Regions from separate parts of the Kocuria sp. SM24M-10 genome, predicted to be linked through region 2. Evidence: riboswitches for the same ligand, from Rfam matches in the RefSeq annotation. Region 2 holds a riboswitch; each other region holds the start of a gene.
The links. Region 2 has a riboswitch for S-adenosylmethionine ahead of ABL57_RS07355 (ABC transporter ATP-binding protein). Riboswitches for the same ligand answer to the same signal wherever they lie in the genome.

Region 1 (9,323 bases), on a different contig from region 2:
TTGTGGGAGGAGCAGCCGCCGAGCACCTTGGCCCGGGCCATGCGCATGAAGGAGTTGCCGTTCTCCTGCTCCTCGAGCGGGTAGTCCCAGTCGTAGCCGGACTCCAGCAGCTCCATCCAGCGGCTGAGGGTGAGCACCTCGTCGAGGTGCTGGTCGTGCGGGCCGGCCTCGATGAGCCCGACCGTCACGGCCGGGTCCTCGGACAGCCGTGCGGCGACGACGGCTCCGGCGGAGCCGCCGCCGACCACCAGGTAGTCGAACTCCTGCGGGGCCTCGGGGGCGGGGGTGGGGCTGGGCGTGCTCATGTCTCTCCTCGACGTCTCGGGATCTCGGGGTCTCAGGGGTCTCGGGCGGGGTCCGGGGCCGATCCCGGGGCGCGGTCGCCGCGGCGCCGTCGTCCCCGGGGGCGACGACGGCGCCGCGGCGGGCGCCGGTCATCGGGCGGCGAACCAGCCGGTCACGGCGGGGGCGGTGTTCTGGTAGACGTGCTTGAGCTCCTGGTACTCGCCCAGGCCGGTGGGGCCGAGCTCGCGGCCGATGCCGGACTGCTTCATCCCGCCCCACTCGGCCTGCGGCAGGTAGGGGTGGAAGTCGTTGATCCAGATCGTGCCGTGGCGCAGGCGGGCGGCCACCCGCTGGGCGCGCCCGGCGTCGGAGGTCCACACCGCCCCGGCGAGGCCGTAGATGGTGTCGTTGCCGATCTCCACCGCCTCGTCCTCGGTCGTGAACGTCTCGACCGTGACGGTGGGGCCGAAGGCCTCGTCGTGCACGCAGTCCATCTCGCGGGTGCAGCGGTCGATCACCGTGGGCCGGTAGAAGAAGCCGCGCTCGAGGTCCAGCGAGCCATCGGCGGAGGCGCCGGTGGCGAACCCGCCGCCGGTGCGGATCCGGGCGCCCTGCTCGCGGGCGCGCTCGACGTAGGCGTGCACCTTCTCCCGCTGCGCGGCCGAGATCAGCGCGCCGGTCTCGGCCTGCTCGTCGAAGGGCCCACCGAGGCGGATGCCCTCGGCGCGGCGGACGAGCTCGTCGACGAAGCGCTCGGCGATCGACTCCTCGACCACCAGCCGCGCCCCGGCGGAGCAGACCTGGCCGGAGTGCACGAACGCGCCGTTGAGGGCGTTGTCCACGGCGGCGTCGAAGTCGGCGTCGGCGAAGACCACGTTGGGGTTCTTCCCGCCCAGCTCCAGGGCGATCTTCTTCACGGTGGGCGCGGCCGCGGCGGCGATCGCGCGGCCGGTCAGCACCCCGCCGGTGAAGGAGACCAGGTCCACGTCCGGGTGGTCGGCCAGCGGCGCGCCGGCCTCGGCGCCGGCGCCGAGCACGAGATTGGCCACGCCGTCGGGCAGGCCGACCTCCTGGAGGACCTGCATCATCATGACCGCCGTGTGCGGGGTGAGCTCGGCGGGCTTGAGCACGAAGGTGCACCCCGCGGCCAGCGCCGGGGCGATCTTCCAGGCGGCCTGCAGCAGCGGGTAGTTCCAGGGCGTGATCATCCCGCACACGCCCACGGGCTCGGTGACGACCTTGGACACCACGGCCGGGTCCCCGGCATCGACGACGCGGCCGGCCTGCTCGGCGGCGTTCTTGCCGAACCAGGTGAAGCACGCGGCGATGTCGTCCATGTCGATCCCGGACTCCACCAGGCGCTTGCCGGTGTCCAGGGACTCGGCGCGGGCGAACTCGTCCCGGCGCTCGCGCAGGCGGTCGGCGACCCGCAGCAGCAGGTCCCCGCGCTGCGGGCCGGGCACCGAGGACCAGCGGCCGTCGTCGAAGGCCCGGCGGGCCGCGGCGATGGCGCGCTCGGTGTCCTCGGCCGTGGCCTCGGCCACGACGCCGACCTCGGTGCCGTCGGCGGGGCAGACGATGGTGCGGGTGCCGCCGGCGGCGGCGGTCTGCCAGCGTCCATCGATGAACAGGGTCGCGGTCACGGGTGTGCCTCCTTCGTCACCGCGGGGGTCTGCCCCGTCGGCACGTCGTGGATGTCGGTGGACCAGTCGGGGTGGCCCTCGGCGCCGGCCTGGATCTTGGACGGGCCGGTGTGGATGCTGAGGAAGGCCAGGTGGGCCTCCCAGTTGTCGAGGACGTCGTTGATGAGCTGCTCGCGGTTCCAGTCCATGACGTCGGTGCCCTGCGAGCCGGTCTCGTTGAAGACCTCGAGGCGGTAGTAGAGGTCCGAGTCGGGGTTGGTGCGGAACCCGCCGAAGGCCGGGACCGGGGTGGCCACGGGGTAGATCTGGTAGCAGAAGTCCCGGTCGTCGCCCATCGGCACGGTCAGCGTGTACTCGGACAGCTCCTGGTAGCCGACCTCCGAGCTGGACAGCTCGGCGGCGTGGCCCTGGGCGCAGAACTCCTCGACGACCTCCGCCAGGGCGGGGGCCAGCACCTGCTCCTCGTAGCGGCGCACCGCCCGCGGGCCCGGGAAGGAGCCGATGCGGGTGAGCCGGCGCCGCCACTGGCTGTCGGGTCCCGGGGTGCGGGAGGCCGTCACGGAGCGACGGGTCGCGGAGCGGCCCTCGCGCTGGGAGCGTTCGGCGCGCAGGGCCTTCCAGAACCCGATCATCACGAGGTACATCACGATCGAGAAGGGCAGGCCGATGATCAGGGTGGCGGCCTGCAGGGTCGGCACCCCGCCGACGAGCAGCATCGCCAGGGTCAGCAGGCCGGTGGCCGCGGCCCAGAACACGCGCAGCCACTTGGGCCCGTCCTGGGTGGGGTCCTGGATGGTCGAGGTGAACGTGGACATCACGAGCGCTCCGGAGTCGGCGCTGGTGACGTAGAACAGCAGCCCGGACAGGGTCGCCAGCGCGATGAGCAGCGGCGCGCCGGGGTACTGCTCGAGCAGGGAGTAGAAGGCCCGCTCGGGGGTGTTCATGGCGGCCTGTCCGAACGCGTCGTCGCCGCCGGTGACGATCTCCAGGGCGCTGTTGCCGAAGACCGAGACCAGGATGAGGATGAACACGAACGGCACGGTCAGGGTCGCGACCACGAACTCGCGCAGCGTGCGGCCACGGGAGATCCGGGCCAGGAACAGCCCCACGAACGGCGCCCAGGCGATCCACCAGGCCCAGAAGAACAGGGTCCAGCCGGCCATCCACTCGGCCGCCCCGGTGTAGGCGAAGGTGTCGAGCGCCATGGAGGGCAGCTCGGCCACGTAGTCGCCGAGGTTCTTCACGGTGGCGTCGAGCAGGAAGGACGTGCGCCCGGCGAGCAGAACCCAGGCCACGAGGGCCACGGCCATCAGGACGTTGAGCTCGGAGAGGCGGCGGATGCCCTTGTCCACGCCGGAGACGCAGGAGGCGGTGGCCATGACCACGGCCACGACGATCAGGGCGGTCTGCGCGGCGACGCCCTCCTCGATCCCGAACAGCAGGTACAGGCCGTAGTTGAGCTGGACGACGCCGATGCCCAGGGAGGTCGCCACGCCGAAGATCGTGCCCAGCAGCGCGGCGATGTCGACCGCGTCCCCGGCTCTGCCGTGCACCCGCCTGCCGATCAGCGGGTAGAGGGCCGAGCGGATGCTCAGCGGCATGTTCCACCGGTAGGCGAAGTAGCCGAAGGCCATGCCCATCAGGGCGTACATGGCCCAGCCGATCACGCCGTAGTGGAACAGCGTCCACACCACGGCCATGCGGGTCGCCTCCATGGTCCCGCCCTCGCCGGCCGGGGGACCGTAGTACTGGGTGACCGGCTCGGCCACCGAGAAGAACAGCAGGTCGATCCCGATCCCGGCCGCGAAGAGCATCGCGGTCCAGGTGAACAGGTTGTACTGCGGCTTCGAGTGGTCCGGGCCCATCTTGATGGTGCCCTCGCGCGAGACCGCGACGACCACCACGAAGGCCGTCACCACGGCGGCGGTGAGCACGTAGAACCAGCCCATGTTGGTCGCGATCCAGCCGACCACGGCACCGATCACCGTGGAGGCCTGCGCGGGGGCCAGGATCGCCCAGAGGGAGAACAGGACGATGCTCACGCCGGAGCCGGCGAAGACGGCGCGGTTGACCTTGGGGTGGGTCCGCGCACCCGGCGGACCCTCGCTCTCGGGGGCGGATGTGGACGGGGCAGCGGTCATGTCGGGTCCTCCTGAGAAGGGTGGTCCGGATCTCGTGGGGTCGCCCGCACACCGGTCCGGGCGGACCGGGCGGGAGCGGGACGTCGTCGTCCCCGCGACGGCCGGTGTTCCGCCTGGACGGGACAGCGGCCTGCGTCACATGGTGTCACCAACCTTCCGGTTGGTAAAATGGGCTGCATGAACTCCTCCAGCCGCGACCGCATCCTGAACGGCGCCCTCGAACTCGTGCGCAGCGGCGGCACGGTGTCCCTGGAGTCGACCGCCCGCAGGGTGGGGCTGAGCAAGCCGGGGGTGATGTACCACTTCCGGACCAAGGAGGCGCTCATGTTCGCCCTGGTGGACCGGGTGCTGGACGGCTGGGACGCGGAGATGGCCCGGCGCCTGTCCGCCCCGCCGGAGCAGGTGCCCGCAGAGGAGCGCGTGCGCGCCTACCTGGACTGGTGCCTGTCCGGGGAGGTGGACGAGACCGACCTCGTGATGCTCACCGACCAGCGGCTGCGGGCCAAGCTGAAGAAGCACTGGGTGGAGCGGATCGCCCCCTGGGTGGACCTCCCCGACGACCTGCCCGTCGAGCAGCGCACCCGTCTGCTGGCCGTGCGGCTGCTGGCCGACGGCGTGTGGTTCGCCGACGCCGCCGACGTCTTCCCCCCGGACCCGCAGGAGCGGGCGCGGGTGCGCGCGATCGCCGACGAGCTGCTCGCGGGCTGAGCGGCATGCCGCCGGCCGGAGCCGGCGGCCGCGTCCGGCGCCCCGCACCGGGGTGGCGGGGCGCCGGAACTCGTGTACAGTGGAGCGAAGTTGTTGAGGTTGTCGTTTTTGTATTTCAAGCAGTTCGGCCCATCCGGGTGCAGCAGTTTTTCTGAGAAGACGTTTTCCACGCATCACAACTCTTGTGTTTCTCGAACGTCGGGAAACGTTCATCTCACGAAAGATCAGGTCTCACCATGACTACCGGTATCGTCAAGTGGTTCAACGCTGACAAGGGCTTCGGCTTCATCACCCCCGAGGACGGCTCCAAGGACGTCTTCGCCCACTTCTCCGCGATCAACTCGGGCGGCTTCCGCTCCCTGAACGAGAACGACCGCGTCGAGTTCGAGACCCAGGACGGCCCCAAGGGCCCCCAGGCCGCGAACATCACCGTCATCTCCTGACGTTCTCCTCGAAGGGCTCACGGGTCCGTTGATCGTCCAGAACCGCCGCCGGGCCTGCGCCCGGCGGCGGTTCTGTCGTTCCGCCGGCAACAGCCTGCGGACTCTCGCACGCGGCGCCGGTGGGGGCCGCGCCGCCGGATGTCGTGCCGTCGGATCTCGTGCCGTCGCCGACCGGGAGGAGCTCGCATGACCGGACCCGTCCCGTCCCGTCCGCCGGACGAGGAGGACCCCTTCGTGGTGAACCGCGTCTCCGACGCCGAGCTCGACGTCTCCGTGCCCTTCGAGCTCGAGGTCTGCGAGTGGGAGCTGGACGGCTCCGCCGACGAGGCGGGGGAGGGCTGGGGCTCGGCCGGGGACTACGGCCTGGAGTGAGCCGCCGCGCCGCGGGAGCCGCTCCGCCGAGCGCCACGGCGCCGCACGCGCGACGGCGGCTCCCGGACGTCCGGCGCCGTGGCGCCGACCGCACGACGAAGGCCGCAGCCCATCGGGCTGCGGCCTTCGTCGTGTCCGGCCCGCCGGCTACGCCGACAGCGGGAGGGACGCGGGGTGGAGCTTGAAGAACGGGTGCCGCCCGGTCGCGGCCAGGGCGCCGGGGACGAGGAGCTGGCGGTACTTGGCGCACCATTGCGCGGTGCCCGCCGTGTGCTCGGCCGCGGCGGCGAGGTCGTCGGCCTCCGCGCTGAGGTACTCCTGCACGTCGCCGTCCGTCGAGGTGATCCGGACGAGGTGCAGATCGGGGAGGGCGGTGACGGTGACGTCGACCCATTCCTCCCGCTGATCGGTGGTGGAAGTGGTTCTTTCTTCGGACATGGTCATGTTTTCTCCTGACGTTCTTGCGGGCATCCGATGCCGTTGCCCGCCGCTTCGTCATCCGATCCACCCGGGAACATCGGGTTGGCGCACAGCGGGTCGGAGCCCCTCCGCGGTCCCTCCGGAAGGCGGTGCGCCCTCCGTCGAGCACGCGGATGCCGCATCTCGAAAAGCAGATCCAGGCTACCCCGCGCCTCCGACAGACCGGCAAGACGGCCATGACTTGTGTGACCGAACCGTGATGTCGGCCGCAATGTCGGGGGCCGCCCGGGTGCTCGAAGCCCATTCCAGCGCAACGATGTGTCGGCGAGGTGTCGCCGCGGTGACGGGACGGGGAAGGTCGGCTCACACGCCCGGCCCCACCGGCCGGGCGGGACCCGGCGGGGAGGATGTGGTTGAATGGGGGCAGCTTCAAGAGATCCGGTCGCCAAGCTCCGACTAGACCGGGCACCAACCCCATGTTCACGGGTGGTTCGGATGACGAAGCGGCTCGCATCGCCGCCGTGGCGGCACCCGCTGCGAGCAAGAGCGCCCGAAGGATCCTGGTCATGTCAGACGCCCTTCCCACCGTCGTCGCCGCCCGCCCGGGTGGGCCCGCCCCCGTTCCCGAGGCTCCGGCCGTGCTCGGCTGCGCGGCGATGAGCATCGACGACTACGCCCGGGTGGTTCAGGCGCGCACGGAGTTCGTGGACTTCCTGCTGGCGCCCGTCCGCGGCCGCCTCGCCGCCGCGGCCTGACGACCGGGGGAGGATCCACGCCATGGACCTGCTCCTGGACCGCTCCGTGCTGCTCGGGGTGCGCACCCCGGAGCGCGCGCCCGAGCTGACCGCCGCCCTGCGCCGGCACGGCCACCGGCGGCTGTTCCTGTCCGCCCTGGTGCTGGGGGAGCTGCTGTCGGACCGGCCCGACGAGACGCCGTGGACCGAGCAGCTGGAAGCGCGCTTCCCGGACCGTGTGCTCCCCGTGGACGCCGCGGTGAGCCGGGCGTGGGGCGCTCTCGGCGCCGCGGGGACGGCCGACCCGGTGGCCGGTCTGACCGCGGCCACCGCCCTGGTGCACGGGCTGACGGTGCTCAGCGCCGAGCCCCGACGGTACGCCGGCACGGGCGTGCCCGTGCTGGACGCGGTCCCCGCCCGGGGATAGGCCTCAGACGGTCCGGCGGTGGCGCGGGCCGCGGGCGCCCAGGGCCACGGCACGGTCGTAGTGCTCCAGCAGCTGCCCGACCAGCACGTCCCAGGTCCGGCCCTGCACGGCGGCGTGCGCGGCGGCCCCGAAGGCGGCCCGCTTGGCCTCGTCGCCGAGCAGGTCGGCCACGTGCCCGCGCAGCGCCGCGAGGTCCCCCGGCGGGTAGAGCCAGCCGGTGCGGGAGGAGTCGACGAGGTCCACCGGACCACCCCGGCCCGTGGCCACCACCGGCACCCCCGAGGCCATGGCCTCCTGCACGGTCTGGCAGAAGGTCTCGAACTCGCCCGGGTGCACGAACACGTCGAGGGAGGCCATGATGCGGGCGAGCTCGGCCCCGGAGCGGCGACCCGTGAAGTGCGCGTCCGGCAGGCGGCGCCGCAGCGCCTCCTCCTCCGGCCCCGACCCCACCACGACGAGGCGGGTGCCGGGCAGGTCCGCGACCGCGGCGAGGTCCTCGACCTGCTTCTCCGGGGCGATCCGGCCCACGTAGCCCACGATCCGGCGGCCGCCCGCGACCTCCGCCCGCCACCGCTCGTCGCGGTGCCGCGGGCAGAAGCGGGCGGTGTCCACGCCGCGCCGCCACAGGTGCACGTCGCGCACCCCGTGCGCGGTGAGCTGCGCCACCGCCGAGGAGGAGGGGGCGAGGGTCAGGGCCGCGGCGTTGTGCATGCTCCGCACGTGCCCCCACAGGAGCTGCTCGAGGAAGGGCGCTCCGTACTTCGCCGCGTAGCCGGGCACGTCCGTCTGGTACACGGCCACGGCCGGCACGCCGAGCTGCTGGGCCGCGAGGATCGCCCGCCGGCCGAGGACGAACGGGGAGGCGACGTGGACGACGTCGGGGCGGAACCGCTCCAGGTGCCGGCGCACCCGGGCCACGGTGCCGCCGGCCACGCGCACGTCGGGATAGCCGGTGAGCGGCAGGGCCGGCAGCCGGTGCACCGGCACGTCGTCGAGGTCCTCGACGACGTCCTCGGCGAGGCGCCCGAGCGGCGCGGGGTCGTAGGAGGGCGCCAGGACCACGACGTCGTGCCCGCGGGCGCTCAGCTGCTCGACCACCCGCAGGACCGAGTGGGTGACACCGTTGAGGTGGGGGAGGAACTGTTCGGCGACCACGGCGACTCTCATGGCGCCGAGCCTTCCCGGCACGGGCGTCCGCCGGGGGAGCGGCACGTGGCCCGCCGGTGAAGGCCCCGTGAAGCCTCGGCCCGGGCCCCGGAGGCGTGGGAAGATGGGCGGTGATGAACTCCCTAGGCTCTTCCTCCCCCGCCCCGTCCGCCGACCGCCGCGGCGTGCCCATGCCGCTGTGGCTGCAGGGCGTGGTGGAGCTCGGCTCCGTGGCCGTGGTCTCCTACCTGCTGATCCTGCTGACCGTTCTCATGGTGTGGCTCGCCGACGGCTTCGACTCGCTCGGGCTGACCGGCAGCTTCGTGCTCTCCGGCCAGGTGTGGCTGCTGGCCCACCTCACCCCGCTGCAGGTCGCCCTGGACCCCGGGGCCGGACTGCCCGCGACCACCGGGACCGTCAACCTCGTCCCGCTGGGCCTGACGCTCGTGCCCTTCGTGCTGGCCTGGCACGCCGGCCGGCGGCTGGCACGGGCCTGCTGGGAGGGCCAGTTCTGGCAGCCGTACCTGAGCGGGCTCGCGGTGTACTCCGCCGCGGGGGCCGTGGCCGCGCTGCTCTTCGGGACCGGCGAGATCGCTGCGGGACCGGCCGCCGCCGCGGTGTTCCCCCTCGTGCCGGTGGCCCTGGGCGCGTTCGTCGGGGCGTACCGGGCCTCCCGCTCCCTGCCCGGGCTGATCGGCGTCAACGCCGCCGCGTGGGTCGAGCGCACGAGCCAGTACTCGCGGTGGGCCGGTTCCTACGTGTGGGCGGTGCTGCGGGCGGGCTTCGTCGCGGCCGTCGCCGGGGTCGGTGCCGGGGCGGCGCTGCTGGCCGCCGCGCTGCTGTGGAACTGGAACGACGTGGTGAACGTCTACCAGCGGCTGGGCACCGGGGCCCCGGGGGACACCGCCCTGACGGGCCTGCAGCTGGGCTACCTGCCGAACCTCGCGGTCTACGCCCTCGCGTGGGCCACCGGCGCGGGTTTCGAGGTGGGGGACGGCACGCAC
Region 2 (9,323 bases):
CCACCACCGTGTCGTCGAAGATCTCCAGCCAGGGCAGCTGCTCGCCGAGGTCGCCGATCCCGGAGAGCAGGCCGGGCACGATCCAGAAGAACGCCGCGGTGACGAACACGGCGAGCACGGTCTTCTCGCCCTTGCTCATGGAGCCCAGGGCGGCGATCTCCTCGTCGATGAGCTGCCGGCCCCCGGGCACCTCGGCCAGGTGGAAGCGGAAGATCACCCGGGTGAGCAGCAGCCACGCCAGGCCGATGAAGACCACCACGATGGGCACGCCGAGCATCATCCACTGGGCGAAGCCCACGGTGCGGCCCAGCTCCTCGCTGATGTAGCCGGCCACGATCGCGTTGGGCGGGGAGCCCAGCAGGGTGCCGAGACCGCCGATGGTGGCCGCCCAGGCGATCGCCAGCACCAGGGCCACGCCGAACAGGCGCACGTCGCGGTCGTCGATGACGTCGCTGATGGCCTGGCCCGACCGGATGTCCTCGCCCATCGCCGCCGCCTCGGCGCGGGTGGCGCCCTTGCGGCTGTTCTCGACCACCAGCGTGAGCACGGACAGCCCGATGGGCAGCATCATCAGGGTGGTCGCGGTGTTGGAGACCCACATGGACAGGAAGGCCGTGGAGATCATCAGACCGAGGATGATCTGCCGCGGATGGGTGCCGACCCGGCGCAGGGTCAGCAGCGCGATCCGGCGGTGCAGGTTCCACTTCTGCATGGCGATCGCGATCAGGAACCCGCCCAGGAACAGGAACACGATGGGGTTGGCGTAGGGGGCGGTGACCTCGGAGACCTCCAGCGCGGTGAGCACCGGGAACAGCACGATCGGCAGCAGCGAGGTCACCGACAGGGGCATGGACTCGGTCATCCACCACACCGCCATCAGCGTGGCCACCGCGCCCACCACCCGGGCGTCGGCGGAGACGTCCGCTCCGCCCAGCAGGAACCACACGACCACGGCCAGCAGCAGCCCCAGCCCGCGCAGCAGCCACGTGCGGACCGGCGCCCGGGCGGGCTCGCGGTCCTCCGGCTCGTAGTCGAACTCGCCTTGTTCGGGTATGACGCCCCGGGACTGGTCGCTCACGTGATCCACCTCACACTCCGTCGTGTCGTGCTCGTGAACGTAGCAGTCGAGCCCCGGGGGAACAAGGCGCTCGCGAACGTGTCAGTCGCCGTCCGCGGCCCGCCGCGGGAAGCGGTTGCGCAGGTTCTCCCGCGCCACCGCCGAGAGGTTCTCGACCGGCAGCCCGGCCGGGCAGACCTCCACGCAGTCGCCCAGCAGGGAGCACGGGCCGAACTCGTCCTCGGCCGCGGCGAGCACCTTCGCGGAGCGCTCCCGGCGCTCGGCGTCGTTCGTGGCCAGCGGCGGCAGCTCCCGCAGCATGGTGCCCACGAAGAGCTGCCCCGAGCCGTTGGGGCAGGAGGAGATGCACGCCCCGCAGCTGATGCAGCCGCCGTTGGCCAGCGCCTTCATCGCCACGGGGAACTTGGCCGCCTTGGCCACGCGGCGCAGCGCCTTCTTGTCCACCGAGAGGTCCTGCTTCACGGGCAGGGAGGCCGCCTGCAGCGGCTCGATGCGCACGCGGTCCCCATCCCGGTAGGCGCCCAGGTGCTGCATGCAGCTGGCGGCGTTGCGCTCGGGGCCGTGCGCCACGCCGTCGACCGTCACCCCGCACTTGCCGCACACGCCCTCCCGGCAGCCGTCGTCGAAGGCGATGGGCTCCTCGCCGGCGGCCTCCCGCTGGGCGTTGATCCGGTCCAGCAGCTCCAGCACGGTCATGTCCGGGTCGGCGTCCGGGACGACGTGGGTCGCGAACCGCCCGGGCTCGTCCGGGGAGGCCTGGCGCCACACGTCCACGGTCAGGGAGAAGGTGCTCACTCGCTCGGGTCCTTGTCGTCGGGGGGTCGTCCGGAAGGGGGTCAGCGGACCGCGCGCGTCAGCACGGCCACCGGGATCGTGGTGTTGCCGACGGCCACCGCGGCGCCGAAGGCGTTGGCGCCGATCCGCAGCCGCCGCTGGGTGCGCCGGTCGGCGCCGGCCCCGATGTCGTTGGCGATCTCCGGGATGCCGTGCACCAGGTGCGCGGCCAGCGCGGCCATCGACACGGCGTACGCGACCGCCACGGGCGGCCGGGACAGGCTCGCGACGAGGTTGGCGTAGGCGCTGCCGTGCGCGAAGTCCCGGGACGCGGCGGGCCGGGTCCCCGTGGTCAGGTCCAAGACGTGGAAGGCGGTGAACAGGCCCAGCACGCCGCCGGTGCTGCGCATCGAGCGCCGGGCCACCTCCCACGGGGAGCGGCGCCGTCCCCGCGGCCGCCGGGGCCGCCGCGGCAGGAGCGTGCCGTTGGCCCGCCAGGCGCGGGCGGTGAGCATCGCGGCGGCCCCCACGTGCACGGCCAGGCTCGCGGTGAGGACCGCGCGCGCCCCCCAGAGCACGGTGCCGCGCGGCAGCACGGGAGCCCCGGCGGTGCGGAGGAACTCGGCGTAGGCGTTGAACTTCTCCTCGCCCTGGTAGACCTTCAGGTTGCCGAGCATGTGCACCAGCACGTAGCCGGAGAACACGGCGCCGGACCCGGCCATCCCCAGCTTGAGATCGGTGCTGGACAGCTCGGGCAGGGCGGCGGGGACGGGGACCCGGGGCAGCTCCGCCAGGGGGCGGCGCCGGTCCGGGGCGGGGGCGGTGGGGGAGGAGCTCACGGTGTTCATCCTAGGAGTCCGGCGCGGGGCTGGTCACACGGCTCAACGTGGGGTCATCCGGCTTGACGGCGCGGGGCCGGGCACCCCGGCGGTTCAGCCGCGTGCCGCCAGCACCTCGGCGATGCGCTCGAGCGACTCCTCGTTCTGCAGGGAGGAGCGGTCGCCGAGCGGCTCGCCCTCCCACAGCTGCGCGAGGAGCCGGCGGGTGATCTTCCCGGAGCGGGTCTTCGGCAGCTCCGGGACCGCCACGACGGCCCGCGGCTTGGCGATCGGGCCGATCTCGCGGGCCACGTGCTCCCGCAGGGCCGCGGTCAGCTCGTCCGCCGGGACCCGCCCGGCCTCGGACGTCAGCACGACGTACGCGAGCACCGCGTGCCCGGTCAGCTCGTCGCGGACGGGCGCGGCCCCGGCCTCCACGACCCACGGGTGGGTGACGAGGGCCGACTCGATCTCGATGGTCGACAGCCGGTGCCCGGAGACGTTGATGACGTCGTCGACCCGGCCCAGGATGTAGATGTCGCCCTCGTCGTCGTAGCGGGCGCCGTCCCCGGCGAGGAACCAGCCCTGCTCGGCGTAGGCCTGCCAGTAGGAGGACAGGTAGCGCTGCGGATCGCCCCAGACGGTGCGCGCCATCGACGGCCCGGTCCGGTCGACGACGACGAAGCCCTGCACCCCGGGCGGGACCGTCGCCCCCGCCTCGTCGACCACGCGGGTGGAGAGCCCCGGGACCGCGCGGGTGGCGCATCCGGGCTTGAGGGCGGTGTGCGGAGCGCCGTCGTCGAACGTCCCCGGGGGCGCGAACTGCGGGTCGTGCGGGCGCGGGGACATCACGGTCGCGCCGGTCTCGGACTGCCACCAGGTGTCCACGAACGGCACCTCGTCCCGGCCCAGCTGGGCGCGCAGCCAGCGCCACGCCTCCGGGTTGACCGACTCGCCCACGGAGCCGAGCAGCCGGACGGAGTTGAGGTTGTAGAGCGGGGGGACGCCCTTCGGGAACGCGCCCATGAGCGAGCGGATCAGGGTGGGCGCCGTGTAGTAGGTGGTGACCCCGTAGCGCTCGATCACCTCGAAGTGCCGGCCCCAGTGCGGGGTGTTCGGAGTGCCCTCGTAGATCACCTCGGACACGCCGTTGACCAGCGGGCCGTAGATCTCGTAGGTGTGCGCGGTGACCCAGGCCAGGTCGGCGGTGCACCAGTGCACGGTCGAGTCGACCTTGGCGGGGTCGTTGACGGTGGACAGCTCGTCGGGCCGCAGCCGTCCCTCGTCGTCGCGCACGTCCGGCAGCAGGTCGAAGAGCAGGGCGTGGGTGTAGGCGGCCTGCACCAGGTAGCCGCCCATGGTGTGCACCAGGCCCTTGGGGCGGCCGGTGGTGCCGGAGGTGTAGATGACGAACAGCGGGCTCTCCGCGTCGAAGGCCTCGGCCTCGTGCACGTCGGACTGCTCGGCCACCAGCTCGTGCCACCACACGTCGCGCCCGCGCGTCCACGGGACCGCGTCCTCCTCCTTGGAGTGCGTCCCCCGGGTGCCGCGCGGCAGGTCGCTGCGGCCCGGGCGGGAGGTGCGGCGCACCACGACGACGTGCTCGATCGCGTTGTCCCCGCCGCACGCCTCGTCGGCGACGGCCTTGACGGGCACCACGGCCCCGCGCCGGTGCTGTCCGTCGGTGGTCACGAGCACCTTCGCCCCGGTGTCCTCGACGCGGAACCGCAGGGCCTCCGCGGAGAACCCGCCGAAGACCAGCGAGTGCACGGCGCCGATCCGGGCGCAGGCCAGCGTGATGATGACGGTCTCCGGGATCACCGGCAGGTAGATCACCACCCGGTCGCCCTGCGTCACGCCCAGGGCGAGCAGGGCGTTGGCCGCCCGGGAGACCTCGCGCTGCAGGTCCGCGTAGGTGTAGACGAGCCGGTCGCCGGGCTCGCCCTCGAAGTACAGGGCCACGTGGGCGCCGCGGCCCGCCTCGACGTGGCGGTCCACGCAGTTGTGCGCCACGTTGAGCTTCCCGCCCTCGAACCACGCGAGCTCCGGGACCGACCAGGTGGGCCGGCCCTCCGCGTCCTGCCCGATCCGCCGGGGACCCTCGAACCGGTGTGCCGTGGTCCACGGCTCGGCCCAGTCGAGCCGGGAGGCCTGGCCCTCCCAGAAGGCGACGCGGGCCGCGTCGGAGACCAGGGCCGGGTTCGGGGTGGGGGAGAGCGGGTCGCTCCAGCTGGCGTTCACGGTGCTGCGGTCCTTTCCTGGCGGCACGGGCGTGCCCGGTGTGTGCCCACTGTGCCAGACGGTGATGTCAGGCCCATTTCTTCACGGCCCACTTCTCGAACACGCCGAGCAGTGCGTCGGAGAGCTTGCCGAGCACGGCCAGCAGGACGATCGCCAGCAGCAGCCGGTCGGTGCGGCCGTTGTTCTGCGAGTCGGTGAGCAGGAAGCCCAGGCCCATGGACGCGCCCAGCAGCTCCGCGGCCACCAGGAACAGCCAGGCCTGGGCCAGCGCCAGGCGCAGCCCCGAGATGACCGAGGGCATGACCGCCGGCAGCTGCACCGTGGTGAGCAGCCGCAGCCCGTGCACCCCGAAGGCCCGGGCCGCCTCGAGCAGGTTGCGGTCCACGTGCTGCAGGGCCGCCGAGACGGTGGTGTAGACGGGGAAGAACGCCCCGATCGCCACCAGCGTCACCTTGGAGTCCTCGCCGAGGCCGATCCACAGCAGCAGCAGCGGCACCCAGGCCAGCGAGGGCACCGCGCGGAAGGCGCCGATCGTCGGGCCCACCAGCGCGGAGCCCCGGCGGGAGAGCCCGATGAAGGAGCCCGCCGCCAGGCCCAGCCCGGCGCCGATCAGGAAGCCGATGAGCACCCGCTGGGTGGAGATGCCCACGTGCGTCCACAGCTCGCCCCGGGACAGGAGGTCGGCGCCCGCGGCCAGGACCGTCAGCGGGGCGGGCAGCTGGACGGCGCTGAAGACGCCCGCGGTGGACACCACGTGCCACAGCACCAGCAGTGCCGCGGGCAGGAGCAGGCCGAGCCCCGCGCGCAGCAGGGGACGGCGGCGGGGCTCCGCGACGGCGGCGGGCGCGTCGCCCGGGTCGTCGGCGTGGACGGCCGGCTCGGCGCCGACGACCTGCTCGGCGCCGGCGCGGTCGGTGCGGACGGCCTCCCCGGACGGGCTCAGCGGCGACGTCATTGCCCGGCCTCCGCGCCCTCGGCGGCCTCGGCCACGCGGGCGGCGTCGGCGTTCTCGGCGTAGGAGCTCTCCACGAGGCCGGCCAGGGCCTCGTCGATCTGCTCCTGGCCGGACACGTCACCGGAGTCCACGAAGATCGGGCCGACCTTCTCGAGCACGGCAAGCTGCTGCTCGCCGGGCACGTGGTCGATGTCCAGGTGAGTGCGCTCGAGCACCTGCTCGGCCACGGACAGCTCGATCCCGGCCGCGTCGGCCAGCAGCTGCGCGGTCTCCTCCGGGTGGGCCAGCGCCCAGTCCCGGGCGTAGGCGTAGACGTCCACCACGGTCTGCGCCGCCTCGGGCTGCTCATCGAGGAAGTTCTCGTGCGCGTTGAGGAAGCCGTAGGTGTTGAAGTCCACGTTGCGGTAGAACAGCTCGGCGCCGTTCTGCTCCGCGGCGGCCATGATCGGGTCCAGCCCGGCCCAGGCGTCCACCTGGCCGTTCTCCAGCGCCGAGCGCCCGTCGGCGTGCTGCAGGTTCTGGATCGTGACGTCGGCCGGGTCCACCCCGCCCTCCTCGAGGGCCTGGAGCAGGAAGAAGTAGGGGTCGGTGCCCTTGGTGGCGGCCACGGTGCGGCCCTCGAGGTCGGCCACGGACTCCACCCCGGTGCCCGGGGTGGTGACGAGCGCGGACCACTCCGGCTGCGAGTACAGGTCGATCACCTTGATCGGGGTGTCGTTGCTGCGGGCCAGCAGCGCCGCGGAACCGGCGGTGGAGCCGACGTCGACCGCCTCGGCGCGCAGCGCCTCGTTGGCCTTGTTCGAGCCCGCGGACTGCACCCACTCGACCTCGGTGCCCTCCTCGGCGAAGGCGGCCTCGAGCCAGCCCTTCTCCTTGATCACCACGGAGAGCGGGTTGTAGGTGGCCCAGTCGACCGTGATCTTCTCGGCGGCCTGGGCCCCGCCGGAGCCCTCCCCGGCCATGCACCCGGTCAGGGACAGGGCCAAGACGGCGGCCAGGGCGGGAATCGTGCGGGCGGGGCGCGGGGACAGCGGCATGGTGGGGCCTTTCGTGGTGGGGTGGGCGTGCCGGGCGGACCCGGCGCGGCGCAGGGCCGCGCCGCACCCGGGGGAGCGGGGCGGGATCAGCGGGTCGCGGGGTGGTGGGCGTCGACGCCCAGGTGGCCGAGCAGCTGCACCCGCAGCTCGGCGAGGACCTCGGAGGCCCGGTCCCGGGGACGGTCGCCGGGCACGGAGAGCACCGTGCTGATCGACGCGGGGGCGGTCGGGCCGGTGCGGCCCAGGACCACGATCCGGTCGGCCAGCTGCAGCGCCTCGTCGACGTCGTGGGTCACCAGCAGCACGGTGGTCGGCTGCGCGGCGTGGACGGTGAGCAGCAGGTCCTGCATCCGCAGCCGGGTCAGGGCGTCGAGGGCGCCGAAGGGCTCGTCGAGCAGCAGCACACCGGGGTTGCGGGCCAGCGCCCGGGCCAGCGACGCGCGCTGGGCCATGCCGCCCGAGATCGCCCGGGGACGGTGGTGGGCGTGGGCGGTCAGCCCGACCAGGCGCAGCAGGTCGTCGATCACGGCGTCGGCCTCGGCCCGGCCCAGCCCGGAGGGCAGGCCCAGGCGGACGTTCTCGCGCACGGAGCGCCACGGCAGCAGCCGCGGCTCCTGGAAGGCCACCGCACAGCGCGGGTCGATCCCGGAGACGGGTGTGCCGTCGATGAGCACCCGGCCCGCCGAGGCGGTGTCGAGGCCGGCGGCGGCCCGCAGCAGCGTGGACTTGCCGCAGCCGGAGGGCCCCAGGATCGCCAGGACCTCCCCGGGGCGGACCGTGACGTCGACGTCGTGCAGGACGTGGTGGCTGTGCCCGCCGGACGGGAAGGCCTTGCCGACGTGCTCGAAGGCCACCGAGTAGGCGCGCTTCGTGGTGGCCGGTGCGGTGGCGGCGGTGGACGGTGCAGAGCCCAGCAGAGACGTGCCCATGATCAACTCCATCGGTCCTGGCATTAGCACCTCGCACGGGGATCGGACGGATCCGTGCCGGTTGCTGCGACGTCGACGAGCCAGGTCTCTCAGCCGCTCCGGATGGTTACGGCCCCATTGAACGTGCTCCGCGGGTCGCGTGGCAAATCGCGCCGCGGGCCGTCATGGTCGAAAACGGTGGCACGTCGGGCCCTCGTGCCGCACCATGGACCCATGACGAGCCGGCACACCTCGACCCGGGCGGACCTGGTCCGCGACGCCTGCACGGCGTTCGCGGCGGTCCTCGACGGGCTCGGTGACGACGACTCCTGGGCGCCCACCGGCTGCCGCGGGTGGTCGGTGCGGGACCTCGCCCACCACTGCGCCGCGGACGCGGTGCGCGGGCTGGTCGCCCTGCACACGCCCACCACGGCCCGCCCGGACCGGGACGCCGCGACCTACTGGGCGTACCGGGGCGCGGATGCCGCGGCCGCCGCCGAGGTCCGGCGCCGCACCCGGGCCGCGGCGAGCCTGTACCCGGACTGGGAGGAGCTGCGGGGGCACTACCGGGAGTCGGCACGGGCGCTCGTGCACGCGGCGGAGCACTGCCGGCCCGGCGGGACGGTCCGCACCCAGGGCCACGTGCTCCGCGTGGACGACCTCCTGAGCACCCTGGCGGTGGAGGCCACGGTGCACCACCTGGACCTCATCGAGCACCTGGAGGGCTGCCCGGGGCCTGCGGTGGACGGGCTCGCCGAGGTCCGCCGGGTTCTCATCGACCTGTGGGAGCGGGAGCCGCCCGAGCACTGGAGCGACGAGCACTTCGCCCGGGTGGGCACCGGCCGGGCGGCCCTGCCCGCCCAGGACCGGGCCCAGCTGGGCCCGGAAGCAGACCTCCTCCCCCTCTTCTCCTGACCCCCGCCCCCCGCCGAGGTTGCACGTGTCGGCGTCCCGCGGTCGGTGGCCGGGACCTGCAATCTCGGGACACGGTGGGGCGCGATCGGGGCGAGCTGGGCGGGTCCGTGCCAGGGTGGGGGCATGAGCCGCAACGATCCCGCCGTGATCGACCGCCTGATGACACAGCCCGGACGCTGGGCCGTGGTGGGGCTGACCGGGAACACGGCCCGGCCCGCGCACTCGGTCGCGAAGCGCATCCGGGACGACCTCGGCATGACGATCGTCCCGGTCAACCCGAAGGGCGAGGTGGTGCACGGGGAGCCCGGCTTCCGCACGCTCGCCGAGGTCCCGAGGCCGATCGACGTGGTGGACTGCTTCGTCAACTCCCGCCGCGTCGGAGCGGTCGTGGACCAGGCCGTCGCCGCCGGCGCGAGGGCCGTGTGGCTGCAGCTGGGCGTCGTGGACCACGCGGCCGCGGCCCGCGCCGCCGCCGCCGGGCTGGACGTGGTGATGGACACGTGCCCGCTGATCGAGCTCGGGGCGCGGCTGCGGCAGGGCTGGACGCTGGACCCGCGGCGCACCCCGCCGCTCGCGCCGCCGGTCTGACTCCTGCCG
Region 3 (9,323 bases), on a different contig from region 2:
TGGTCCAGGGAGCCCGCGTTCACCCCGATCCGGATGGACACCCCGGCAGCCTTGGCCTCCTGGGCGATCTGGGCGACCTGGTCGTCGAACTTGCGGATGTTGCCGGGGTTCACGCGCACGGCGGCGCACCCGGCCTCGATGGCCTTGTACACGTACTTCGGCTGGAAGTGGATGTCGGCGATCACCGGGATCGGGGACTTCATCGCGATGATCGGCAGGGCGTCGGCGTCGTCCTGCGACGGGCAGGCCACCCGGACGATGTCGCACCCGGCGGCGGTCAGCTCGGCGATCTGCTGCAGGGTCGCGTTGATGTCCGTGGTGGGGGTCGTCGTCATGGACTGCACGCTGACCGGCGAGTCGGAACCGACCCCCACGGACCCGACCCGGATCTGCCGGGTCTTCCGGCGCGGGGACAGGACGGGCTGGGGTGCGGCGGGCATGCCGAGGCTGACCGGGGTCAAGGGTTCCTCCGAGGAGTTCGCGGACAGATGCGGGAACGGTGGCGGGCGGACCCGGTCGCCGGGTCCGTCGTCGCCTCCCATTGTGCCCCATGCCCCCGGGCGCTTCCTGGGGCGGTCCCCGGATTCCTCCGTGGCCGAACGGCTCAGAACAGCTGGACGGGCTTCACGATGTCCGCGTAGACCAGCAGGACCGACATCCCGATCATCAGCGCGGCCACGGCGTAGGTCAGCGGGAGCAGCCGCGCCGGGTCGAACGGGCCCGGGTCGGCGCGGCCCAGCAGCCGGGCGGCGCCCCGCCGCAGGCCCTCCCACAGGGCGCCGGCCACGTGCCCGCCGTCCAGCGGCAGGAGGGGCAGCAGGTTGAAGACGAACAGCGCCAGGTTCACCGATCCGACCAGCCCCACCAGGGAGGCGGCCTTGTCCCGCAGCTCGATCTCCTCGTGGGCGGCGATCTCCCCGGAGATGCGGCCGATCCCGACCACGGAGATGGGTCCGTCCGGGTCCCGCGGCGCGTCCGAGAACGCGGCCTGCCCCACCTCGTAGACCCGCTGCGGCAGGTGCAGCACGATCCCGGCGATCTGCTCCAGCCCGTCGAGCACCGCCCCGGGCACCGCGGTGAGCGGCTGCCGGACGGGAACGGCGGTGGGGCTGATCCCGATGAACCCCACGTCCTCGTAGCGGGGCGCGCCGTCGGGTCCCGTCACGGCGGCCCCGGTGTCGTCGACCACCGGGCGGGAGGTGAGGATCGGGGTGAGCACGGTCCGCACCTCCGTGCCGTCGCGCTCGACCACCACGGGGATCCGCTCCCCGGCGCGGTCGCGGACCCGCGCGGTGAGCTCCTCCCACGTGGTCACGGGGGCCCCGGCGACGGCAGTGACGACGTCCCCGGGACGCAGCCCGGCCGCGTTGGCCGGCGCCTCGGGGTCTCCGGCGCGGCACTCGGCCTGCCCGGCGGCCTGCCGCTCGGCGGGCACCACGCACTCCGAGACCCACGCGACCGTCGTGGTCGGCGTCGCGGTGCCGAACCCGGTGAGCAGCACGGCGAGGCACACGTTGCCCAGCAGCAGGTTCATCACGGGCCCGCCGAGCATGATCACGATCCGCTTCCACACGGGCAGGCGGTAGAAGACGCGGTCCTCGTCCCCGGGGGCCAGCTGCACGGCGGAGGCGCTGCGGGCCTCGGCGGCGAGCTGCTGGAGCACCCCGGTGCCGGCGGTCCGCGCCGTGCTCCCCGACCGGGCGGGCGGATACATCCCGACCATGGAGATGTAGCCGCCCAGCGGCACGGCCTTGAGCCCGTACTCGGTCTCCCCGCGGCGACGCGAGAACACGGTGCGGCCGAAGCCGACCATGTACTGGGTGACCCGCACGCCGAAGAGCTTGGCGGGGACCAGGTGGCCGAGCTCGTGCAGGGCGATCGAGGCCGCGATGGCCACGGCGGCGAGCAGCACGCCCACGAGGAACAGGACCACGCCCATCCGGGGACCTCCGGGGATCGTCGGGTCGTCCCCGGCGGTCGCCGGGGACGGCAGGGGCCGCGCGTGCGCGGCGAGGACCAGTGTGCACCACGATCCTGGACGCAGGGTGTCACGCTCCCGCGCACGACGACGGCCGGCCGCCTCCGGGGAGGGACCGGCCGTCGCGGGCACCGCTGCGGCGCCGGGGCGTCAGCGGCGCAGGATGCGCCGCGCCAGCCGGTTGCCCACCAGCTGGACCAGCTGCACGAGGACGACGATCACGGCGACCGCCGCCCACGTGACCTCGTCGTTGAACCGCTGGTAGCCCAGGCGCAGGGCGAAGTCGCCCAGTCCCCCGGCGCCGATGGCCCCGGCCATCGCGGACATGTCCGTGATGCCGATGACCAGGAAGGTGTAGCCGAGCACCAGGGGCCCGAGCGCCTCGGGCAGGATCACGGTGGTGATGATCCTCCCGCGCGAGACGCCCATCGAGCGGGCCGCCTCCACCACCCCGGGGTCCACGCTCATCAGGTTCTGCTCGACGATGCGCGCGACCGCGAACATCGCCCCGATGGTCATCGCGAAGATCGCCGCGTTGGGGCCCAGACGGGTCCCGACGACCTGCTGCGTCAGCGGCCCGAGTGCCGCCAGAAGGATGATGAAGGGGATCGGCCGGACGAAGTTCACGACGAGGTTGAGCCCCTCGTGCACCACGCGGTTCTCCAGGATGTTGCCCCGGCGGGTCACGTAGAGCCCCACGCCCACGAGCATCCCGAGCAGCCCGGCGAGCACGAGGGTGACGGACACCATGTAGAGGGTCTCCCCGAGCGCGGAGAGCAGCTCGGGACCCAGGACGGACCAGTCGTTCACGCGGCCACCTCTCTCAGGCTCGTGATGCGGGACAGCTCGTCGACCACGGCCTGCACGGCCGCGTCCTCGCCGGTCAGCTCGAAGGTCAGGGACCCGAAGGACTGCTCCTGGAGCACGCTGATCCCGCCGTAGGCGATGGTGAAGCGGACCCCGCGGGCGGCGCCGTCGGAGAGCACACCGCCGATGTCCACGCCGTCGCCGACGTCCACGATCACCAGGCGCCCGCGGTGCGCCCGGCGCAGCCGCTCGACCTCGCGCTCGTCCGGCACCGAGTGCAGGACGGAGGAGACGAAGCGGCGTGCGGTCTCGGTGCGGGGCCGGGCGAAGATGTCCACCGTCGAGCCGTGCTCCACGACCTTGCCGTCCTGCATCACGGCGACGCGGTCGGCGATCGCCCGGACCACGTCCATCTCGTGGGTGATGATCACGATCGTGATGCCCAGCTCCCGGTTGACCCGCTGCAGCACCTGCAGCACCTCCTGGGTGGTCTCCGGGTCGAGGGCGCTGGTCGACTCGTCGGCCAGGAGCAGCTTGGGGCTGGTCGCCAGGGCACGGGCGATGCCCACGCGCTGCTTCTGCCCGCCGGAGAGCTGCTCCGGGTAGTTCCCGGCGCGCGCGGACAGGCCCACGAACTCCAGCAGCTCGGCGACCCGGGCCCGCCGCTTCTCCTTCGGCCAGCCGGCCCGCTTGAGCGGGTACTCGACGTTGCCGGCCACGGTCCGGGACGTGAACAGGTTGAACTGCTGAAAGATCATCCCGATCTCCTGCCGGACGGGCGCGAGCTCGGTCTCCTTGCGCCCGGCGACCTCGAAGCCCTCCACGGTCAAGGACCCCGAGGAGACGGGCTCGAGCCCGTTGATCAGCCGTACCAGGGTGGATTTGCCCGCCCCGGAGTAGCCGATCACGCCGAAGATCTCGCCGCGGTGGACGTCGAGGCTGACGTCGTCGACGGCCAGCACCTCACGCGCGGCCCGGCCGGAGCCGGTGCGGAAGGACTTCGAGACGTTGCGGAAGGAGACGAGCACCTCGTCCGGGCGCCCGCGTGCGGACGGCACCGCAGCGCTCACTGCCCCTGGTCCTTCAGCTCCTGCTGGTAGCGCGCGGTCAGCTCCTGCAGCTCCTCCGGCTCCAGCTGCAGCGGCACGGCCGTGTCCTTGGTCTCCTCCATCTCGGCGTCGATGACGGACTGCTCGTGGTAGAGGTCCGCCACCTGCCGGAGGGTCTCGTCGTCGGCCAGCTCCTCGGTGGTGGTGAAGAGGTTGACATAGGCGCGGGAGCCCTCCGCCTCGGGGTCGTCCTGGGCCAGGGCGGACTTCGGGTCGATGTCCGCGCGGGCGAGGAAGTCGTTGTTGATCACCGAACCTGCCACCGAGTCCATGGAGAGCACCGTCTGCTCGGCCGACACGGGGGTGACCCGCACCGTGGAGGCCTCGGTGTCGACGTCGAGCTCGGTCGGGATGAGGGTGTCGCCCTTCAGCTCCACGAGACCGGCCGACTCGAGCACGAGCAGGGCCCGGGACAGGTTCACGGCGTCGTTCGGGACGGCGATCTCGTCGCCCTTCTGGAACTGGTCCACGGAGTCGTACTCGTTGGAGTACAGGCCCAGCGGGTAGATCGACGTCGAGCCGATCGGGGTGATGGAGCCCCCGGCGGAGTTGTTGTAGTCGGCGAGGAAGGGAACGTGCTGGAACCAGGTCATGTCCACGTCGCCGGACTCGGTGGCCGGGTTGGGCTGGTTGTAGTCCGAGAAGTCGACGTACTCGACGGTGATGCCCTGTTCCTCGGCCAGCCGCTTGAGAGCGTCGTGCGTCGGGTGCGAGCCGACGACGCCGATGCTCACCTTGCCGTCGGCCAGGGCGCCCTCGCCGGCCTGGTCGGAGCCGCCGCAGGCGGTGAGGGTGAGGCCGAGGGTGGTGGCCAGGGCGAGGAAGGTGAGGCGCTGCGATCGCATGTCGTGCCTTTCCGTGGGTCCAGGAGGTCGGGAGTCTCCACCAGTCCCACCAGGACCGACGGCCACGGTCGAGGGCACGCCGGAGGGCGCGTCCGCGGTCGAACCGTACTTGCCGCCGGCCCACGATGGCCGGTGCCGGATGGTTCACCTGGGGCACCCCACTACGGGAGAGGGTTGCCGCCCAGCAAGCCAGGGCTGCGCGCTGGGACTCGTCATCCGCCCGACAGACTAGCACGTGCGCCGGGTCCGGCCCGGTCAGCGGGCGAGGACCTCCTGCGCCCGCCGCCGGGCCCAGCGCTCGGCCTCCAGGACGGCGCCGAGGTCCAGGACGCCGCCGTCCTGGTGCTCGCCCAGCACCGTCTCCACCGTGTCCACGATCGCCGGGAACCGGATCCGCCCGTCATGGAAGGCGTGCACCGCCTCCTCGTTGGCGGCGTTGAACACCGCCGGGTGGGTGCCCCCGCGCTCCCCCGCGGCCTTGATGAGCTCGACGGCGGGGAACGCGTCCCGGTCCAGCGGCTCGAAGGTCCACTCGGTGGCGCGGGTCCAGTCGCACGCGGCGGCGGCGCCGGGCACCCGGTGCGGCCAGGCGAGACCGAGGGCGATGGGCAGGCGCATGTCCGGCGGCGAGGCCTGCGCCAGCGTCGACCCGTCCACGAACTGGACCATGGAGTGCACCACCGACTGGGGGTGGACGACCACGTCGATGCGCTCGAGGGGAATGTCGAAGAGCAGGTGGGCCTCGAGCACCTCCAGGGCCTTGTTCACCATGGAGGCCGAGTTGGTGGTGACCATCACGCCCATGTCCCAGGTGGGGTGGCGCAACGCCTCGCGCGGGGTGACCGCCTCCAGCTCCGCCCGGGTGCGGCCGCGGAACGGCCCGCCCGAGGCCGTCAGGACGAGCCGGTCCACCTCGGCGGCGCTGCCGCCGCGCAGCGCCTGCGCCAGGGCGGAGTGCTCGGAGTCCACCGGGATCAGCGCGTCCGGGCGGCCCGAGGCCGCCGCCGCCTCCTTCACCAGCGCTCCTCCGGCGATCAGCGACTCCTTGTTGGCCAGCGCCAGCCGGTGCCCGGCCCGCAGTGCCGCCAGGGTGGGGGCGAGGCCGATCGAGCCGGTGATCCCGTTGAGCACGAGGTCGGCCTCGGGGTGCGCCGCGGCCGCCGTGGCGGCCTCGGGACCGTGCAGGATCTCGGGCCGGTAGTCCCCGGCGCCGGCGGCCGCGGCGCGCTCGCCGATCCGCCGGGCCAGCTCCTGGGCGTCCTCACCGCTGCCGCTCGTCGCCACCACGGCGGCGCGGGTCTCCACGGCCTGCTCCGCCAGCAGCGGCAGACGGCCCCGGCCGGCCGCGAGGGCCACCACGCGGAACGGCGCCCCGCCGTCGAGCCGGTTCGCCGCGCGCACGACGTCGAGCGCCTGGGTGCCGATCGACCCGGTCGACCCGAGCACGACGATCCGGCGGGGGCCGGCGGCGGCCAGCGCGCGCAGCTCGGGCGTCGGCTCGGAGGTCGGCTCGGGGGTCGTTTGGGGGCGGGGCGCGGCGGAGGGGGAGCTCATGGCCCCAGTATCCCCCAGCCGGACCGGCGCCCTGCCGCGGCGGGTCCGGACGGACCGAGGCCCCGGTCACCGTTTCCGGTGGCCGGGGCCTCGGGTTCCGCTGAGGGTGCGGATCAGTGCGTGCGGCCCTTGCGGCCGGTGAGCGCACCGTAGATGAAGAGCACGATGAGCGCTCCCACGACGGCGGTGATGATCGTGCCGATGTCGAACACGGACTCGAGGCTGCCGATGCCGATCAGCGAGCCCAGGAAGCCTCCGAGGAGGGCGCCGATGATGCCGAGCACGATCGTGACGATGATGCCGCCACCCTGGTTGCCCGGCATGATGAGCTTGGCGAGGGCGCCCGCGATGAGACCGAGGACGATCCAGCTGATGATTCCCATGATTGCTCCTTATCCGTCCCGGGAGGGACCTTCATTGTAAGCAACCGGCGAGTTTCCCAGGAATACCCTGGGCCGGCTTCTGCGCTCACCCTACCGGACTGTCAGCCCTCTGTCTTTTCCCGTTCGCGAATTCCAGGTGTGTCGACGGGATCGGCTCCGGCCCGCCCGGAGCCGGAGCTTCGGGCGGGCCGGGAGTCCTCCCAGGTCGGAGCGGGAACGCCGTCAGTGCGCGACGGGCTTCTCCGCACCGATGCCTGTGAGCGAACGCACTTCCATCTCGGACTGCTTGACCGGGTCCTCCAGGCGCCGCTCCGTCATGGAACCGATGAAGCCGAGGAGGAAGGACGCCGGGATGGACACGATGCCCGGGTTCTGCAGCGGGAACCAGGCGAAGTCGGCCGTGGGGATCATGGAGGTCTCGGCCCCGGACATCACCGGGGAGAAGACGATCAGGACCACCGAGAGGATCAGGCCGCCGTACATGGACCAGACCGCGCCGCGGGTGGTGAACCGCCGCCAGTACAGCGAGTACAGGATGGTCGGCAGGTTCGCCGAGGCCGCCACGGCGAAGGCGAGCGCCACGAGGAACGCGACGTTCTGGCCCTGCGCCCCGATCCCGCCCGCGATGGAGACGATGCCGATGACCACCACGGTGGTCTTGGCGACGCGCAGCTCCTGGCGGGGGTCGGAGTTCCCCTTCTTGATCACGCTGGTGTAGATGTCGTGGGCGAACGAGGCCGAGGCCGTGATGGCCAGGCCGGCGACGACCGCGAGGATCGTGGCGAACGCCACGGCAGCGATGATGCCCATGAGCAGCGAGCCGCCGAGCTCGAAGGCCAGCAGCGGGGCCGCGGAGTTCACGCCGCCCGGGGCCGCCTGGATCCGCTCGGCGCCGATGAGGGCCGCCGCGCCGAAGCCCAGGACGAGGGTGAAGAGGTAGAACAGGCCGATCAGCCCGATCGCCCAGACCACCGAGGTGCGGGCCTCCTTGGCGGTGGGCACGGTGTAGAAGCGCATCAGCACGTGGGGCAGGCCGGCGGCGCCGAAGACCAGGGCCAGCCCCAGGGAGATGAAGTCCAGCTTGCTGGTCTCGCTGACCCCGTAGCGCAGACCCGGCTCGAGGATCGCGGGGTTGCCGGAGACGGCGACCGCGTCGCCCAGCAGGGAGGAGAGGTTGAAGCCGTAGAGCGCCAGGATCCAGACGGTCATCACCGCCACGCCGGAGACGAGGAGCACGGCCTTGATGATCTGCACGTAGGTGGTGCCCTTCATCCCGCCCACGAGCACGTAGACGATCATGAGCACGCCCACGACGACGATGACGAGGGACTGTCCCGTCCGCGAGCTGATGCCCAGCAGCAGGGACACCAGCGCTCCGGCGCCGGCCATCTGGGCCAGCAGGTAGAACGCGGACACCGCGAGGGTGGAGATCGACGCCGCCACGCGCACCGGGCGCTGGCGCAGCCGGAAGGACAGGACGTCGGCCATCGTGAACTTCCCGGTGTTGCGCAGGAGCTCGGCGATGAGCAGCAGAGCCACCAGCCAGGCCACGAGGAAGCCGATGGAGTAGAGGAACCCGTCGTAGCCCTGGACGGCGATCGCGCCGACGATGCCCAGGAAGGACGCCGCCGAGAGGTAGTCGCCGGCGATCGCCAGACCGTTCTGCGTCCCGCTGAACCCGCGGCCGCCGGCGTAGTAGTCGGCCGCCGTGGCCGTGGACTTGGAGGCCCGCAGCACGATCACCATGGTGACGACGACGAAGGCCCCGAAGATGGAGATGTTGATCCAGGGCGTGCCGACCGTTTCCGTGGTGGCGGTCGCCATGGGCGCGAGCGCGGTGGGGAGGTGGTGCATCGGTCAGTTCTCCTGTCCGTGGACGCCGCGGGTGCTCCCGAGGCTGGGCTCGAGGCGCTCCCGGATGGCCGTGGCCTTCGGGTCCAGCTTGCGGTTGGCGAAGGACACGTAGGCGCCCGTGATCGCGAAGGTGGTGACGAACTGGAGCAGCCCCAGGATCACGCCCAGGTTGACGTTGCCGACCACCCGGATGGCGAAGAGCTGCGGGACGTACATGGCGAGCACCACGTACAGCAGGTACCAGACCAGGAAGGCGACGGCGAGCGGGAAGACGAAGCCGCGGTGGGTCTTCCGCAACTCCTGGAACTCGGGCGACCGCTGGGCCGCGGGGAAGTCGACGTCGGCGACGAGGTCGTCGGCGTCGATGGGTGGCTGGGTGGACATGGGCTACCTCCTCATGTGATGCGGACCACACTAGGCCGTTGTATGCAGAGGGGCAAGACGAAGCACCGGGAATTCCCAGTTTGGGGCAAGAATGTGACACGGAGAGTGCATTCTGGACGATTAGAGTCCAAGGCTGTATACACAGCCGCCGGAGGCGGTCGGGTCAGCGCAGCGCCAGCAGGAGCTGGACCGCGCGGTCCAGGAAGGCGTCCACCTGCTGCTCCTCGTAGCTGCGCTCGCCGTGCGCGGGCGGGAAGACGGCCCCGCGCAGCTCGGCCGGGTCCAGCGGGCCGGAGTCCGTCAGCCGGGCGCCGAGGCGCTCGCACAGGACGTCGACGTGGGCGGCGGAGTAGCCTTGCGCCCGGGACCGCCGGGGGTGCCGGAAGCGCTGGGCGCGCGGCCGCTCGAT

Region 1: it holds a riboswitch for S-adenosylmethionine, as region 2 does, so the genes downstream of both, ABL57_RS18650 (hypothetical protein) here and ABL57_RS07355 (ABC transporter ATP-binding protein) in region 2, are expected to answer to the same signal.
Region 3: it holds a riboswitch for S-adenosylmethionine, as region 2 does, so the genes downstream of both, ABL57_RS02480 (MetQ/NlpA family ABC transporter substrate-binding protein) here and ABL57_RS07355 (ABC transporter ATP-binding protein) in region 2, are expected to answer to the same signal.

The regions. Positions count from the first base shown of each region.
Region 1 is NZ_LDNX01000157.1:18,506-27,828, forward strand. Features, by position in the region: gene ABL57_RS18620 (GMC family oxidoreductase) at 1-305, opposite strand, end outside; gene ABL57_RS18625 (aldehyde dehydrogenase family protein) at 435-1,928, opposite strand; gene betT (choline BCCT transporter BetT) at 1,925-4,069, opposite strand; gene ABL57_RS18635 (TetR/AcrR family transcriptional regulator) at 4,247-4,777, shown strand; gene ABL57_RS18640 (cold-shock protein) at 5,014-5,220, shown strand; gene ABL57_RS18645 (hypothetical protein) at 5,407-5,592, shown strand; gene ABL57_RS18650 (hypothetical protein) at 5,740-6,036, opposite strand; SAM riboswitch class IV at 6,045-6,158, opposite strand; SAM riboswitch class IV at 6,440-6,565, shown strand; gene ABL57_RS18655 (hypothetical protein) at 6,579-6,767, shown strand; gene ABL57_RS18660 (PIN domain-containing protein) at 6,790-7,173, shown strand; gene ABL57_RS18665 (glycosyltransferase family 1 protein) at 7,177-8,340, opposite strand; gene ABL57_RS18670 (DUF6350 family protein) at 8,454-9,323, shown strand, end outside.
Region 2 is NZ_LDNX01000061.1:5,794-15,116, reverse strand. Features, by position in the region: gene ABL57_RS07385 (SLC13 family permease) at 1-1,078, opposite strand, end outside; gene ABL57_RS07380 (2Fe-2S iron-sulfur cluster-binding protein) at 1,160-1,873, opposite strand; gene ABL57_RS07375 (succinate dehydrogenase cytochrome b subunit) at 1,915-2,700, opposite strand; gene ABL57_RS07370 (AMP-binding protein) at 2,785-4,911, opposite strand; gene ABL57_RS07365 (ABC transporter permease) at 4,979-5,866, opposite strand; gene ABL57_RS07360 (aliphatic sulfonate ABC transporter substrate-binding protein) at 5,863-6,903, opposite strand; gene ABL57_RS07355 (ABC transporter ATP-binding protein) at 6,990-7,832, opposite strand; SAM riboswitch class I at 7,838-7,941, opposite strand; gene ABL57_RS07350 (maleylpyruvate isomerase N-terminal domain-containing protein) at 8,046-8,726, shown strand; gene ABL57_RS07345 (CoA-binding protein) at 8,850-9,314, shown strand.
Region 3 is NZ_LDNX01000023.1:4,966-14,288, forward strand. Features, by position in the region: gene ispG (flavodoxin-dependent (E)-4-hydroxy-3-methylbut-2-enyl-diphosphate synthase) at 1-461, opposite strand, end outside; gene ABL57_RS02465 (RIP metalloprotease) at 605-1,939, opposite strand; gene ABL57_RS02470 (methionine ABC transporter permease) at 2,129-2,728, opposite strand; gene ABL57_RS02475 (methionine ABC transporter ATP-binding protein) at 2,785-3,855, opposite strand; gene ABL57_RS02480 (MetQ/NlpA family ABC transporter substrate-binding protein) at 3,852-4,739, opposite strand; SAM riboswitch class IV at 4,840-4,956, opposite strand; gene dxr (1-deoxy-D-xylulose-5-phosphate reductoisomerase) at 4,995-6,293, opposite strand; gene ABL57_RS02490 (GlsB/YeaQ/YmgE family stress response membrane protein) at 6,407-6,676, opposite strand; gene ABL57_RS02495 (cation acetate symporter) at 6,899-8,530, opposite strand; gene ABL57_RS02500 (DUF485 domain-containing protein) at 8,534-8,914, opposite strand; gene ABL57_RS02505 (DivIVA domain-containing protein) at 9,078-9,323, opposite strand, start outside.